3 regions of the Pseudomonas extremorientalis genome follow, and region 2 is predicted to be linked to each of the others. Evidence: predicted binding sites of a transcription regulator. Region 2 holds the regulator's gene; each other region holds the start of a gene.

Region 1 (4,563 bases), 2.4 Mb from region 2:
CAGCAAGTATTGGCTGAGGATAAACAACTGCTTTTTCATAACTGTCCTTAAACCTTAAATCTCGACGGGGGTGTCGGGGTGGTTGCCCCATTCGCCCCAGGAACCGGCATAACCTTTGACTCGCGGATAACCGAGCGCCTTGGCCACCAGGTAGGTGAAGCCAGAGCGGTGGTGAGTCTGGCAGTGAGTGATGATTTCTTTATCTTTGGTCAATCCGAGGTCTTCGAGAATCTGCGGCATGTCACGGCGGATACGCAGGTTGCGTGCCTTGTCCATACCCGCGGTCCATTCGAAGTTGACCGCGCCGGGGATATGCCCGCCTTTGGCAGCGAGGACCTTCTCGCCGGAGTATTCCAGCGGCCCGCGAGCATCCCAGATGCCCAGGTCGGCAGCACCCAGGCGGCTTTGCAGGTATTCACGCGTGGCGGTGGGGCCTTCGTGCAGCGTGAGGCTGACCGGGCCACCGACAGGCGCGGGCACGTCGGTGGAGACCGGGTGGTGTTCTTCCAGCCAGGCCAGCAGGCCGCCATCCAGGTAGTGGTATTTCTGGTGGCCGATCACGTCGAGCATCCAGATAAAGCGCCCGGCCCAGCCGCCGCCTTCGTCGTCATAGACCACGTAGGTTGCATCCGGGGTGTGGCCCAGTTCGCCGAACAGTTTTTCCAGGTCCGCCTTGCTGGGCAGCAGGCCGGGCGCCGGCGGCTGGCCCAGTTGGGTGCGCTTGGGGTCAACGAAATGCGCGCCGGGGATATGCCCTTCGGCGTAGCGGGCAGCGCTGGTGAGGTCCACCAGAATCAGGTGTTCGGCACCGAGGCGACCAATCAGGTCGCTGGACTCGATCACCAGCGGCAAGCCAGAGAAGTCAGGCATGTGAGGTCTCCTGGGCACAAATGTTGGCGATAAAAGAGGGCGATTGTAGCGCAAGCATCAGGCGCTGCGGTTGGTAAAGCAGTGCAGGGCTTTTTCGATGCATTGGGCGGTTTTGCCGAAGGCCTGCACGGTGGTTTCCGAGAACGGCCCCCCACCCTGGTCGGCCACCATCAGCATCACCACCTTGCCATTGCAGCTCAGGGAACGCAGCAGCAGGTGTTCGCCGGTGAACAGGCGGCGCAGGATCGGCGGCAGCAAGGCTGAGAACTGGGCATGGTTTTCGGGGTTGAGGCGCACCTGGGCGGACTTTTCCAGCAGACGTTGCAGCAAGGTGCTGTTGACCACGTCCAGGCTCAGGTTGGCGGCGTCCTTGGGCAGGCCATCGACCTGGTGCACGCGCAAGGTGCTCATGGCGCGATCGGCCATCAACAGCATGACCCGTTGCATGCCGCTGGCGACCAAGGCCTCCTTGGCGCAGGTGGTCAGGTGCATCGCGTTGGCAAAGCGGCTCGGTTCCACCAAGAGTTCAGTGCAGCGCTTGCGCCACACGGCCAGGGCCTCGGCGGTGGGCGGTGGCGCCGGCAGCAGGCCGCGATGGATCTTCGCCACATGCCACGGCCAGATCAGCGATAGCGCCGGGTGCCAGAGGTCGGGCATCAGGGTGGTACGGGCACTGGTGACGGCTTGTTGGTGGACCAGTTGCTGCACCTCATCCAACGGTTGTTGCAGGTACAGTGCTGTGAGCAACTGCCAGCGTTCGGTGTGCGGGCAGGTCCAGGACTCCTGGGCCGACATCGCCAGGCCGTTGGCCAGCAACACGGTATTGGCCGGCTGGTTCAGCCAGCGCCGCAGATTGGGTTCAGCGTCGAGCAATTGCTGATGGCGCAGCGGGTCGTCTTCACGAGCGATATGCAGGGCCTTGACCAGCAGGCGCTGCTCGCTCATCAGCAACTTATAGCCCTGGGACACCCAGATCGGCAGGTGCCAGGCTTCGGTCAGGCCGACGCAAAGGTCCAGCAGGCGTACGCCGAACAGTTCCTGCTCGACCGTGCGGGCTGATTGGCCCTTGTGGATAACCCGCAGCTCCCACTCCTCCAGAAGCTTGGGGTAGGCCACCGCCATCGGCCACAGTGGCGACAGGAACAACAGGCTGCCCCAGTGGATGTCTTGCCACAGCCGCGCCAGGCGGCTGCCGAACAGACCGTTGGCCTGCTGCGACGCGTGCTGGCTGACCAGCAACAGTTGGCGCAACGCCACGGGGATCTCGTTGGCCGGCACCGAGGGCAGGCGTGCCAGCAGTTCTTCGGCGCGCTTGAGGCCCAGGCGGTTGAGCGCCACTTCCAGGTTTTCCGCCGGTTCCGCCAGGCTGCCATGGGTGTGGCTGTTGGCCTCGCGCATCACGCTGAGCACCAGGGCCGGGCTGCTTTGCATCAGTTCGGCAATATCCCGCAATGAACTGCGGTTATCGCGGATGCCTTTGCACACACGGTCGTGACTGGCCTGGGGAACGGGCAGCAGCACTTCGTCCAGGCGCTTGATCCAAGCGGCGAGAGAGTTGGGTTTTGCAGTTGGGACTGTCGTTTCATTAGCCATGATTGGGGCGCGATCATCACTTGCGGTCTACACGCCCGGAGCGGGCCGAACTGGCTTTTCGCCTTAACGGGCTATAGTCTGGCGCAGTTTTGCCGATAAGTAGAACAAGAGTTTTCTGCTACACCCAATATGTCCATGAACCCGACGGCGCAAGTACTCATCTCCTATGGCTAAAATTATCGGCATCATCGTCGTCTTCGCAAGCGTGCTCGGCGGGTACGTCCTGTCCCACGGTAAAATCGCTGCGCTGATCCAGCCTTTCGAGGTGATGATCATCGGCGGTGCGGCGCTGGGTGCATTCCTGCAGGCCAACCCCGGCTACATGACCATGCACGTGATCAAGAAGTCGCTGGGCATGTTCGGTTCACGCTTTACCCATACCTTCTACCTGGAGGTGTTGGGCCTGGTCTACGAGATCCTCAACAAGAGCCGCCGTGAAGGCATGATGGCCATCGAAGCCGATATCGAAGACGCTGCCGCCAGCCCGATTTTCGCCAAGTACCCGGCCGTGCTCAAAGACGAGCGCATGACCGCCTACATCTGTGACTACCTGCGCATCATGTCCTCCGGCAACATGGCCCCCCATGAGCTGGAAGGCCTGTTCGACATGGAATTGTTCAGCCTTAAAGAAGAGCTGGAGCACCCCTCCCACGCTGTGACCGGCATCGCCGATGGTATGCCGGGTTTCGGTATCGTCGCGGCGGTACTCGGTATCGTGGTGACCATGGCGTCCCTGGGTGAGGGCGACCAGGCCGCTATTGGCATGCACGTGGGTGCAGCGCTGGTCGGTACCTTCTTCGGTATTCTGGCGGCCTATGGTTTCTTCGGCCCGCTGGCGACTTCCCTGGCCCATGACGCCAAGGAAGAAGTGAACCTGTACGAATCGATCAAGGCCAGCCTGGTTGCTTCCGCTTCCGGCATGCCACCGTCGCTGGCGGTGGAGTTCGGTCGCAAAGTGCTTTACCCCAAGCATCGCCCAAGCTTCGCCGAGCTGGAACAAGCGGTTCGCGGTCGCTAAGCCATGGAAAACAACCAGCCGATAATCATCAAGCGCGTCAAGCGCTTCGCTGCGGGGCACCATGGTGGCGCCTGGAAAATCGCCTTCGCCGACTTTGCGACGGCGATGATGGCGTTCTTCCTGGTGCTTTGGCTGATGTCCACCGCCACGCCCGAACAGAAGATCGCCATTGCCGGTTACTTCAAGGACCCGATTGGCTTTTCGGAAAGCGGCACGCCCTTTGTGATCGACCTGGGCGGTTCGCCGCAGTTGGCGCCTGAGCGCACCATCAACCCCGAAGTCAAGACTGAAGCGCCTCAGGAAAAAATCCCGATCGAGCGCGATACTGTCGAGTCGATGGCCGAACAGGTCGAGCAGGAGCGCCTTGAGCTGTTGCTGCAGGAGCTGCAGAACAAGGTCGAGGAAAACCCGCAACTGCTGAAGTTCAAGGACCAGATCTCCTTCGAAATCACGCCTGAAGGCCTGCGCATCCAGATCACCGACGCCGCCAACCGGCCGATGTTCGACTCCGGCAGCGCACGCTTGAAGCCGTACTTCGAAGACATCCTGCTGGCCATGGCCGATACCATCAAAGCGGTACCCAACAAAATCAGCATCAGCGGCCACACCGACGCCAAGCCTTACGCGGGCCAGGGGGATTTCGGCAACTGGGAACTCTCGGCCAACCGCGCCAACGCCGCACGCCGTGCGCTGGTGGCCGGCAGCTATCCGGATGCGCAGGTGGCGCGGGTGGTGGGTTTTGCTTCGTCGCAGCTGTTTGATCATCAAGACCCGTTCAACCCGGTCAACCGCCGGATCGACATCGTGGTGCTGACCAAAAAGGCCCAGCGTGCGATTGAAGGTGACCAGCCGCCAGCGCCGCAACCTACTCCGGGGGCCGGCGCACCGGGTGAAGTACCGGCCGACCCGAACGCGATTCCGCCAGGGCAGGAGCCGTTGCCGGCGCATGAGTTGCGCCAGAAGCTGAACCTGTTTGATGACGGTGGGGTGAAGGATCCTACGGTGCCCAAGACGGGTTCTTAAGCTGCCGAAGCTGCTTCACTCATGAAAACGCCCCGATACTGATCGGGGCGTTTTCTTTT
Region 2 (4,563 bases):
GCATCGGCCTGTCCGGCCCATTGTCCCGCGACCTGCTGGCCCTGACCACCGAGATCGAAGAGCCTCGCCAGGCCTGGCGCATGTTGCTGGCCCATCTGGCGCGGATGATTGCCACCCCGGAAATCGAACCTCTGGAAGAGGGCGGTGTGATCGCCATGGTCGGCCCTGCCGGCATGGGCAAGACCACCACCCTGGCCAAGCTGGCCGCCCGTTACGTGCTCAAGTACGGCGCTCAGAATATCGCGCTGGTGAGCATGGACAGCTACCGTATTGGTGCCCAGGAGCAGCTCAAGACCCTGGGCCGCATTCTCAATGTGCCGGTGACCCATGTCGACCCGGGCCAGTCCCTGGCCAACGCCCTCGACCCGCTGCTGCGCAAGCGCGTGGTGCTGATTGATACCGCCGGCCTGCAAGCCAGCGACCCGGCCTTGCGCATGCAGTTGGAAAGCCTGGCCGGGCGTGGCATCAAGTCGAAAAATTACCTGGTGCTTGCAACCACCAGCCAGAAACAGGTTCTTACCGCTGCGTATCATAGTTACAAGCGCTGCGGCCTGGCCGGTTGCATCCTCACCAAGCTCGACGAAACCGCGAGCCTGGGCGAGGTGCTGAGCCTGGCCATCAGTCATGAATTGCCGGTCGCCTACCTGACCGACGGGCCGCGGATTCCGGATGATCTGCATCTGCCGCGCCGTCATCAGTTGGTCAGCCGTGCAGTCAGCGTGCAAATGCAAGACGAGCCTAGCGAGGAAGCGATGGCCGATATGTTCGCCGACCTCTACCACAACCCGGCGAAGCGGGTAGGTTGAGGACGGTATGAACACCGTGAAAAGTATCTACATCGATGGTCTGCAAGCGATTCACGCGGCCAAGCCATGTAGCCTGCGTCTAAGCAAGACAAGGTAAAGAAATAAAATGGGCAGCATGCATCCCGTACAGGTGATCGCGGTGACCGGCGGCAAAGGTGGCGTCGGAAAAACTAACGTGTCAGTGAATTTGTCCCTGGCCCTGGCAGAGCTTGGCCGTCGCGTCATGCTGCTGGATGCTGACCTGGGGTTGGCGAACGTCGACGTTCTGCTGGGGCTGACGCCCAAGCACACCCTTGCCGATGTGATCGAGGGCCGTTGTGAGCTGCGCGATGTGCTGCTGCAAGGGCCCGGTGGCATCCGCATCGTCCCGGCCGCCTCCGGCACCCAGAGCATGGTGCACCTGAGCCCGGCGCAGCATGCCGGCCTGATCCAGGCCTTCAGTGACATCGGCGACAACCTCGACGTGCTGGTGATCGACACCGCCGCCGGGATCGGCGAATCCGTGGTCAGCTTCGTGCGCGCCGCGCAGGAAGTGTTGCTGGTGGTCTGCGATGAACCCACCTCGATCACCGACGCCTACGCCCTGATCAAACTGCTTAACCGTGATTACGGCATGAACCGCTTCCGCGTCCTGGCCAACATGGCCCAGAGTCCGCAGGAAGGGCGCAACCTGTTCGCCAAGTTGACCAAGGTCACGGATCGTTTCCTCGATGTCGCCTTACAATACGTCGGCGCAGTTCCCTACGACGAGTGTGTGCGCAAGGCTGTGCAAAAGCAGCGTGCAGTCTACGAAGCATTCCCTCGTTCCAAGTGTGCATTGGCGTTCAAGGCTATTGCCCAGAAGGTCGATACCTGGCCGTTGCCCGCCAACCCCCGGGGGCATCTGGAGTTTTTCGTCGAGCGATTGGTGCATCAGACGAGCGCAGGACCCGTGCTATGACAGCGACCGGCTACAACGCTTACAAGAAGTCTGCCCGTGACAGCCAGGGCGAGTTGATCGAGCGCTACGCGCCCCTGGTCAAGCGCATTGCCTATCACCTGCTGGCACGCCTGCCCGCCAGCGTGCAGGTCGAAGACCTGATCCAGGCGGGCATGATCGGCCTGCTCGAAGTGTCGACCAAATACGACGCGAGCAAGGGGGCGAGTTTCGAGACGTATGCGGGCATCCGCATCCGTGGCGCGATGCTCGATGAAGTGCGCAAAGGTGACTGGGCGCCGCGTTCGGTACACCGCAACACACGCATGGTCAGTGACGCAATTCGCGCAATTGAAGCAAAAACCGGTCGCGACGCTAAAGATCACGAAGTTGCGGCCGAACTCCAATTGAGTCTCGACGATTACTACGGGATTTTGAACGATACCTTGGGCAGCCGCCTGTTCAGTTTCGACGACCTGTTGCAGGACGGCGAACATGAAGGGCTGCACGAGGACGGCGCGAGTGCTCATATGGAGCCATCGCGTGACCTGGAAGATGAGCGTTTCCAGGGAGCGTTGGCGGACGCGATTGCCAATTTGCCGGAGCGTGAGCGGCTGGTGTTGGCGCTGTACTACGACGAAGAGCTGAACCTCAAGGAAATCGGTGAGGTCCTGGGTGTCAGCGAATCGCGGGTCAGCCAGTTGCACAGCCAGTGCGCAGCCCGCTTGCGGGGGCGTTTGGGAGAGTGGCGAGCGCGCTGAACAGGCAGTGTGGGGACACTGCAGACGATACCGCGAGGGCAACCGGCCTTCGCGGGTTCGACCCGTGGTGCCCCCGGCAGTCCTTTTTGTGTAATGCCTGTTGATTGAAATGGCGCGTCCAGGTGCTGGGCGCGTTTAAGACTGCTTGGAGGTCGAATTGGACAAGAACATGAAAATCCTCATCGTTGATGACTTCTCAACGATGCGGCGGATCATAAAAAACCTGTTGCGTGACCTTGGGTTCACAAACACGGTCGAGGCGGATGACGGCATTACGGCCATTCCGATCCTCAACAGCGGGAGCATCGACTTTCTGGTAACGGACTGGAACATGCCGGGCATGACCGGTATCGACTTGCTGCGCCACGTGCGCGCTGACGAAAAGCTGCGCAGCCTGCCTGTGCTGATGGTCACCGCCGAAGCCAAGCGTGAGCAGATCATCGAAGCCGCCCAGGCCGGGGTCAACGGTTACGTGGTCAAGCCATTCACGGCATTGGCCTTGAAAGAGAAGATCGAAAAAATCTTCGAACGCATCCACGGCTAATGCCATCGCGGGGGAGCTATGGAGCATAAAGAAACGTCACAGGGAGACTTCGAGTCGACCCTGAAAAAGCATGCTCACCAGTTGGTCGACAGCCTTGAAAGAGGCCAGTTCGGCGACGCGGTGCAGTTAATCCATGAGCTCAACCAGACCCGTGACCGCGGCCTGTACCAGGAAGTGGGCAAGCTCACACGCGAGCTGCACAGTGCGATCGTCAATTTCCAGATTGACCCGCACATGCCCCAGGCCGAAGAAATCTCGCAAATCACCGATGCCACCGAACGCCTGTCCTATGTGGTCAGGCTGACTGAGGCGGCGGCCAACCGCACCATGGACCTGGTGGAAAACGCCACGCCCCTGGTCAACGGCATGGCCACTGAGGCCCAGGCCCTGAGCCACGACTGGGGCCGCTTTATGCGCCGGGAAGTGGGGGCCGAGGAGTTTCGCGAGTTGGCGCGTCGGGTCGACGGTTTCCTGTCACGCAGCGAGCAGGAAAACCGTACGGTTTCCAGCAACCTCAACGACATTCTGCTGGCCCAGGATTACCAGGACCTCACCGGTCAGGTGATCAAGCGTGTGACCCAGTTGGTCACCGAAGTGGAAAGCAACTTGCTCAAATTGGTGCTTATGGCAGGCCAGGTTGACCGTTTCGCCGGCATCGAACATGACCGCGAAGCGATCCTCTCGGAAAAAGATCCACAAAAACATCTCGCCAAGGGTGAAGGTCCGCAGATTCATGCCGATAAACGTGAAGACGTTGTATCGGGTCAAGATGATGTCGATGACCTGTTATCCAGTTTAGGCTTCTAAGGAGCACCCACATGAGCTTCGGCGCCGATGAAGAAATCCTTCAGGATTTCCTTGTAGAGGCCGGCGAAATTTTAGAGCAGTTGTCCGAGCAACTGGTCGAGCTGGAAAGCCGACCGGATGATGCGAACCTGCTCAATGCAATTTTTCGCGGTTTTCACACTGTAAAAGGGGGCGCCGGCTTCCTCCAGCTCCATGAGCTGGTGGAGTGCTGCCACATCGCCGAGAACGTGTTCGACATCCTGCGCAAGGGTGAGCGTCACGTTGATTCGGAGTTGATGGACGTGATTCTCGAAGCACTGGATGCGGTCAACGGCATGTTCAGCGAGGTGCGTGAGCGTGCCCCGATCACGGCGGCGACCCCGGAACTGCTGGCCGCCCTGGCGCGCTATGCGGAGCCTGCCGACACGTCGGCCGCACCGGTGGTTGAAGCCGCGCCGGAGCCTGTGGTTGAGGCCGAACCGGATGTGACCGACAGCGAGTTCGAGCAGCTGCTCAACTCCCTCAGTGCCGTCAAGGCCGAGGCGCAAGCACCGGCCGCGCCGGTCGCCGCACCGACCAGCGAAGACATCACCGACGCTGAGTTCGAATCGCTGCTCGACCAGTTGCATGGCAAAGGCCAGTTTGCGGCTGACGCCGTGGCACCCGCCGCTGCGGCTGCGGATGCACCGGCGGCCAGCGCCAGCACCGATATTACCGACGATGAGTTCGAGGCATTGCTCGACCAACTGC
Region 3 (4,563 bases), 340 kb from region 2:
CCGAGAAGTAGATCAGCACGTTGCGGCAGAACACCATGTCGAACTTGCCCAGGCTGGCATAGCTGTCTAGCAGGTTGAAGGAGCGGAACTCCACACGGTTCTTGATCGGCGCCTTGACCGCCCAGCGTCCCGCCCCTTTCGGGTCGAAGTAACGCTGCAGGCGTTCCTGGGACAAACCACGCCCCAGGGCCAGGCTGTCGTACTCGCCGGTCTTGCAGTTGGTGAGCATGGTGCCGGACAGGTCGGTGGCCACGATTTGCGCCCCGGCCTTCAACTGGCCCATGTTGGTCCGCTCGAACTCATCGATGGACATCGAAATAGAGTACGGCTCCTGCCCCGAGGAACAGGCGGCCGACCAGATGCGCAGGCGCTGGCCCGGGCTGGCCTTGATGGCCTCCGGCAGCACTTTGCTCTTGAGCACTTCAAACGGGTAGGTATCGCGAAACCACAGGGTTTCGTTGGTGGTCATGGCATCGACCACCATCTCCTTGAGCCCGCTGCGCGGCTGGCCCTGGATGCGCTGGACCAGCTCACCCAACGACTTGATACCCTGCTGCTCCATCAGTTTGTTGAGACGGCTGGATACCAGGTACTGCTTGTTTTCACCGAGCAATATGCCACAGGCTTTTTCCAGGAAGACCCGGAACTGTTCAAAATCCAAATTACCTGTAGACACTGATACCGCCTCTAAAATCGTATGACCGCCAAGGGAAACACCTTAGCTGTGATCTGCTGCCTTGATCCGGTCGACAACCCGGGATGCCAGGTCATCAGGACGGAATTTGGCCAAAAAGTCATCGGCACCGACCTTCTTGACCATCGCCTGGTTGAATACACCCGACAACGAAGTATGCAGGATGATATGCAATTTTTGCATGCGTGGATCGTTGCGGATCTCGGCCGTGAGGGTATAGCCGTCCATTTCCGGCATCTCGATGTCGGAGATCATCATCAAGAATTCTTCCTCCGGCTTCTTGCCGTCGTCCACCAGCTTGCGCAGGTAGTCCAACGCCTGGCGACCATCATTGAGGGCGACCACTTCAACCCCGACGGTTTGCAGGCAACGGGTCACCTGCTTGCGCGCCACGGACGAGTCGTCCACCGTAAGCACGCGCAGTGAGACTGCCTTGTGCGCGGTTTCGGCGTCCACCACACCCACGGAGATCGACTCAGAAGTAGGCGCCACTTCGGCGAGGATTTTCTCGACGTCGATGATTTCCACCAGCTGGTTGTCGACCCGCGTCACCGCCGTAAGGTAGTGATCGCGACCGGTGCCCTTGGGTGGCGGATGGATCTCTTCCCAGTTCATGTTGACGATGCGCTCCACCGAGCGCACCAGGAAACCCTGGGTCTTGGTGTTGTACTCGGTAATGATCACGAACGGGTTTTCGCGGTCCTGCAGCCCGGCGGAACCGGTGGCCAGGGCCAGATCAAGAATCGGGATCGTCGCGCCACGTATGTTGGCAACGCCACACACCACCGGGCTGGACTTGGGCATGATCGTCAGCTTGGGGCATTGAAGCACTTCCCGCACCTTGAACACGTTGATGCCATACAACTGCTTGCCGTCCAGGCGAAAAAGCAACAACTCCAGGCGATTCTGCCCCACCAGCTGTGTGCGCTGGTTTACTGAATCCATTACTCCTGCCATGCCTTGACTCCCACGCTAAAACCTTCGGCCATACCTATAAGGGCAGTGACGCGCACCCAACACTAAACGGCACGAGCTTTGCTATTTATTGGTCATGGATATTAAAACGACAGTTTCCCGACGCCTCCACCTGACACGGTATTGCAGACTGCTCTGCGCGCCGCTGGCACTGCTTGCCTTGGGCCTGGGCGCCACGGCCCGCGCAGATAACGTCACCTTGCCTGATCTACTTATCGGCGTCACCCAGGGCTTTCTTGAGTTCACTGTAGAAGATTATCTGGCGACCACACAGACGCCGGGGCGTTACGAAATCCAGGTCAACCAGTTGGACCCGCGCCTGCGCATGCCAATGTGCGACAAGGAATTGACAGCCACCCTGGAAAGCCCCGCCCAGCCCATCGGGCGTGTAACGGTCAAGGTGCGTTGCGACGGCGCCTCGCCCTGGACGGTGTTCGTGCCCGCTCAGGTCAAATTATTCCGCGATGTGGTGGTGGTTGCCCGTCCACTTAAACGCACGGGGATTATCGGTTTCGAGGACGTGGTGTTGCGCGAGCGCGACATCAGCATGATCAGCCAGGGCTACCTGACCTCCCTCGACCAGGCCGTCGGGCAGAAACTGACCCGACCAGTGGTCACCGATCAGGTCATCACCCTGGTGCATCTGGAGCAGGCCGAGGTGATTCGCAAAGGTGACCAGGTGGTGATTTCCGCCAGCAGTGGCGCGCTGCAGGTCAAAATGCCGGGGGAAGCCTTGTCCAACGGCGGTATGAGCGAACAGATCCGCGTGAAGAATCTCAACTCCAACCGGGTGATCAAGGCGCGGGTCACGGCCCCCGGCCAAGTGGAGGTGGCTTTATAGACCACTGGTATCAGACGCCAGCTTTTCCTACACTGTCGGTTGGATGCCGGCCTGTGCAGTTTATTGTCATTCGAGCCTAAAGTTTGTCCAGATATGGCCGAAAACATGGCAAGCGTCCAAATACCCAGAGGTTTTTTGATCATGGTCATCGATTTCAGCCGTTTGAATAACACCCCGACGACGTCGGCCCCTACGCGCACTGCCGGCACCAAGGACAGCGTAGAAGCCAAGGCTCAGCCAGTGCCCGTCAAGGCAGAACAGGCCAGCGCCAGCCAGAGCGGGGAATCCGTACACCTGAGCAATGAGGCTCAACAGTTGCAGAAGGTCACTGACTCGCTGCGCGATCAACCGGTGGTCAATAAAGCCCGTGTGGCCGAATTGAAACAGGCAATCGCCGATGGCAGCTATAAAGTCGACAGCAACCGTGTAGCCAGCAAGCTGCTTAATTTCGAAGCCGAGCGCTAGGCAAAGGCCTGCGCCGGGCTTTTGGACGCTTAAACCCCAAGGCCAGCCATGCATCACGACGAAACCCTGCTTCAACTGATCATTGATGATCTAGCACCGACGCAATTGCTGCTCGAGCTGCTCAGGGAAGAATCCCTGGCCCTTTACGGCCGGGACATGCCCTTGCTGGAAGAAATTCTGGCGCGCAAGCAATCGCTGATTGTCCTGCTGGAACAGCACGGCAAAAAACGCAGCGAGATCCTCGTCAGCCTGGGCCTGCCGGCCGACCATGATGGGCTCGCGCAGCTGGCCAGCCACTCCTCGGTCGGCGATCAACTACTGGCCCAGAGCAAAGCACTCAACCAATTGCTCACCCAGTGCCAGGAAGCCAACCAGCTCAACGGTCAGTCGATCCAGCTTCAGCAAGCCACGACCGCCAACCAGTTGCGTATACTTCACGGCGGAGAGCCTCCAGCGCTTTACAACGCTCAGGGTTCCACCTCGCGCCTGGTCAAGCCAAGCACCCGCAGCCAAGCCTGACGCCGGTTTACAGCGCGGCCTATCCAAGGCGCGCCACATACTGGCAGAATGCCTGCTCTTGCGTGTAGTCGTATTTTGTCTGGAGATGGAAGAACCGTGTTCAACGCCCTTAATGCGGAAGATGCCCCGCAGCCACCCAAGGTCCTCACCACGCCTCTGGAAATCGCCAGTACCTTGCGCATGCTGCAAGAAAGCCATGACCCGCTGATCATCACCTTCCATGAACGCAGCCAGCGCTTTCAGAGCTACTTGGTAGACGTCAATCGGGACAGCGGCACGTTGGCCCTGGATGAAATGATTCCTCGCGATGGCGAACGCCACCTCGAAAACGGCGAACCCTTCCGTATCGAAGGGTTCCACGACGGCGTGCGTGTCGCATGGGAAAGCAATGGCAACCTGAGCATCAGCGAAAAGGACGGCCACCGCATCTACACCGGTAGCCTGCCCAGCGAAGTGGTCTACCACCAGCGTCGCAATGCCTTTCGCGCGGCCTTGAAACTGGCGCAACTGGTGAACATCGAGCTGGGTGGCGAGAAGCTCAAGGCTCCGGTCAGCGGCAAGCTGCTGGATATTTCCGCCACAGGTTGCAAATTGCGCTTCGAAGGAGACATCTCCGAGCGCCTGCAACTGGGCCAGGTCTACGACCGTTTTATCGCCGCCCTGCCCTTCGGCAGCATGACCACATCGGTCGAACTGCGTTACCTGCATTTCGAAGAAAAGATCAACACCACGTTTGCCGGCGTGCGCTTCCACAATATGAGTGGTTTGGTGCAGCGCCAGGTCGAGCGCTTTGTGTACCAACTGCAACGCGAAGCACGGCGTTTCGACAAAGACGACGATTTTTAAACTCAAAGATCGCAGCAAAAAAAACGGGCAGCCCCTGATGGGATCTGCCCGTTTTTGCATTCAGGGGCGCGCCCTGCTCAAGTCGTGAGGATGCTCGTCCGGGCCCGGCGGCTCAGGCGGCCCCTCAAAGAGCGGCTCGTCGACCGGCGTGACCGTTTCCGGCTCGGGTTCCGGCGTGGCGGTTTGCATCTGCTCCTGCACCACCGCCTCGTCCACCCGCGGA

What was found. Region 2 encodes FliA, which starts transcription of late flagellar genes. Its sites were predicted from a motif close to CTAAAGTTTNNNNNNNNNNNGCCGNTAA; they were not measured.
Region 1: a site for FliA is predicted at 2,535-2,562, ahead of motA (flagellar motor stator protein MotA). Genes of this name have one in related genera too.
Region 3: a site for FliA is predicted at 2,587-2,614, ahead of flgM (flagellar biosynthesis anti-sigma factor FlgM). Genes of this name have one in related genera too.

The regions. Positions count from the first base shown of each region.
Region 1 is NZ_CP089519.1:614,777-619,339, forward strand. Features, by position in the region: gene asd (archaetidylserine decarboxylase) at 1-39, opposite strand, end outside; gene LUU92_RS02680 (rhodanese-like domain-containing protein) at 55-870, opposite strand; gene LUU92_RS02685 (HDOD domain-containing protein) at 928-2,463, opposite strand; gene motA (flagellar motor stator protein MotA) at 2,630-3,481, shown strand; gene motB (flagellar motor protein MotB) at 3,485-4,504, shown strand.
Region 2 is NZ_CP089519.1:4,575,930-4,580,492, reverse strand. Features, by position in the region: gene flhF (flagellar biosynthesis GTPase FlhF) at 1-806, shown strand, start outside; gene fleN (flagellar synthesis regulator FleN) at 913-1,746, shown strand; gene fliA (RNA polymerase sigma factor FliA) at 1,743-2,483, shown strand; gene LUU92_RS20500 (chemotaxis response regulator CheY) at 2,653-3,027, shown strand; gene LUU92_RS20495 (protein phosphatase CheZ) at 3,046-3,834, shown strand; gene LUU92_RS20490 (chemotaxis protein CheA) at 3,846-4,563, shown strand, end outside.
Region 3 is NZ_CP089519.1:4,911,434-4,915,996, forward strand. Features, by position in the region: gene cheR (protein-glutamate O-methyltransferase CheR) at 1-676, opposite strand, end outside; gene LUU92_RS22060 (chemotaxis protein CheV) at 719-1,651, opposite strand; gene flgA (flagellar basal body P-ring formation chaperone FlgA) at 1,746-2,510, shown strand; gene flgM (flagellar biosynthesis anti-sigma factor FlgM) at 2,652-2,975, shown strand; gene LUU92_RS22075 (flagellar protein FlgN) at 3,024-3,494, shown strand; gene LUU92_RS22080 (flagellar brake protein) at 3,591-4,340, shown strand; gene LUU92_RS22085 (MFS transporter) at 4,401-4,563, opposite strand, start outside.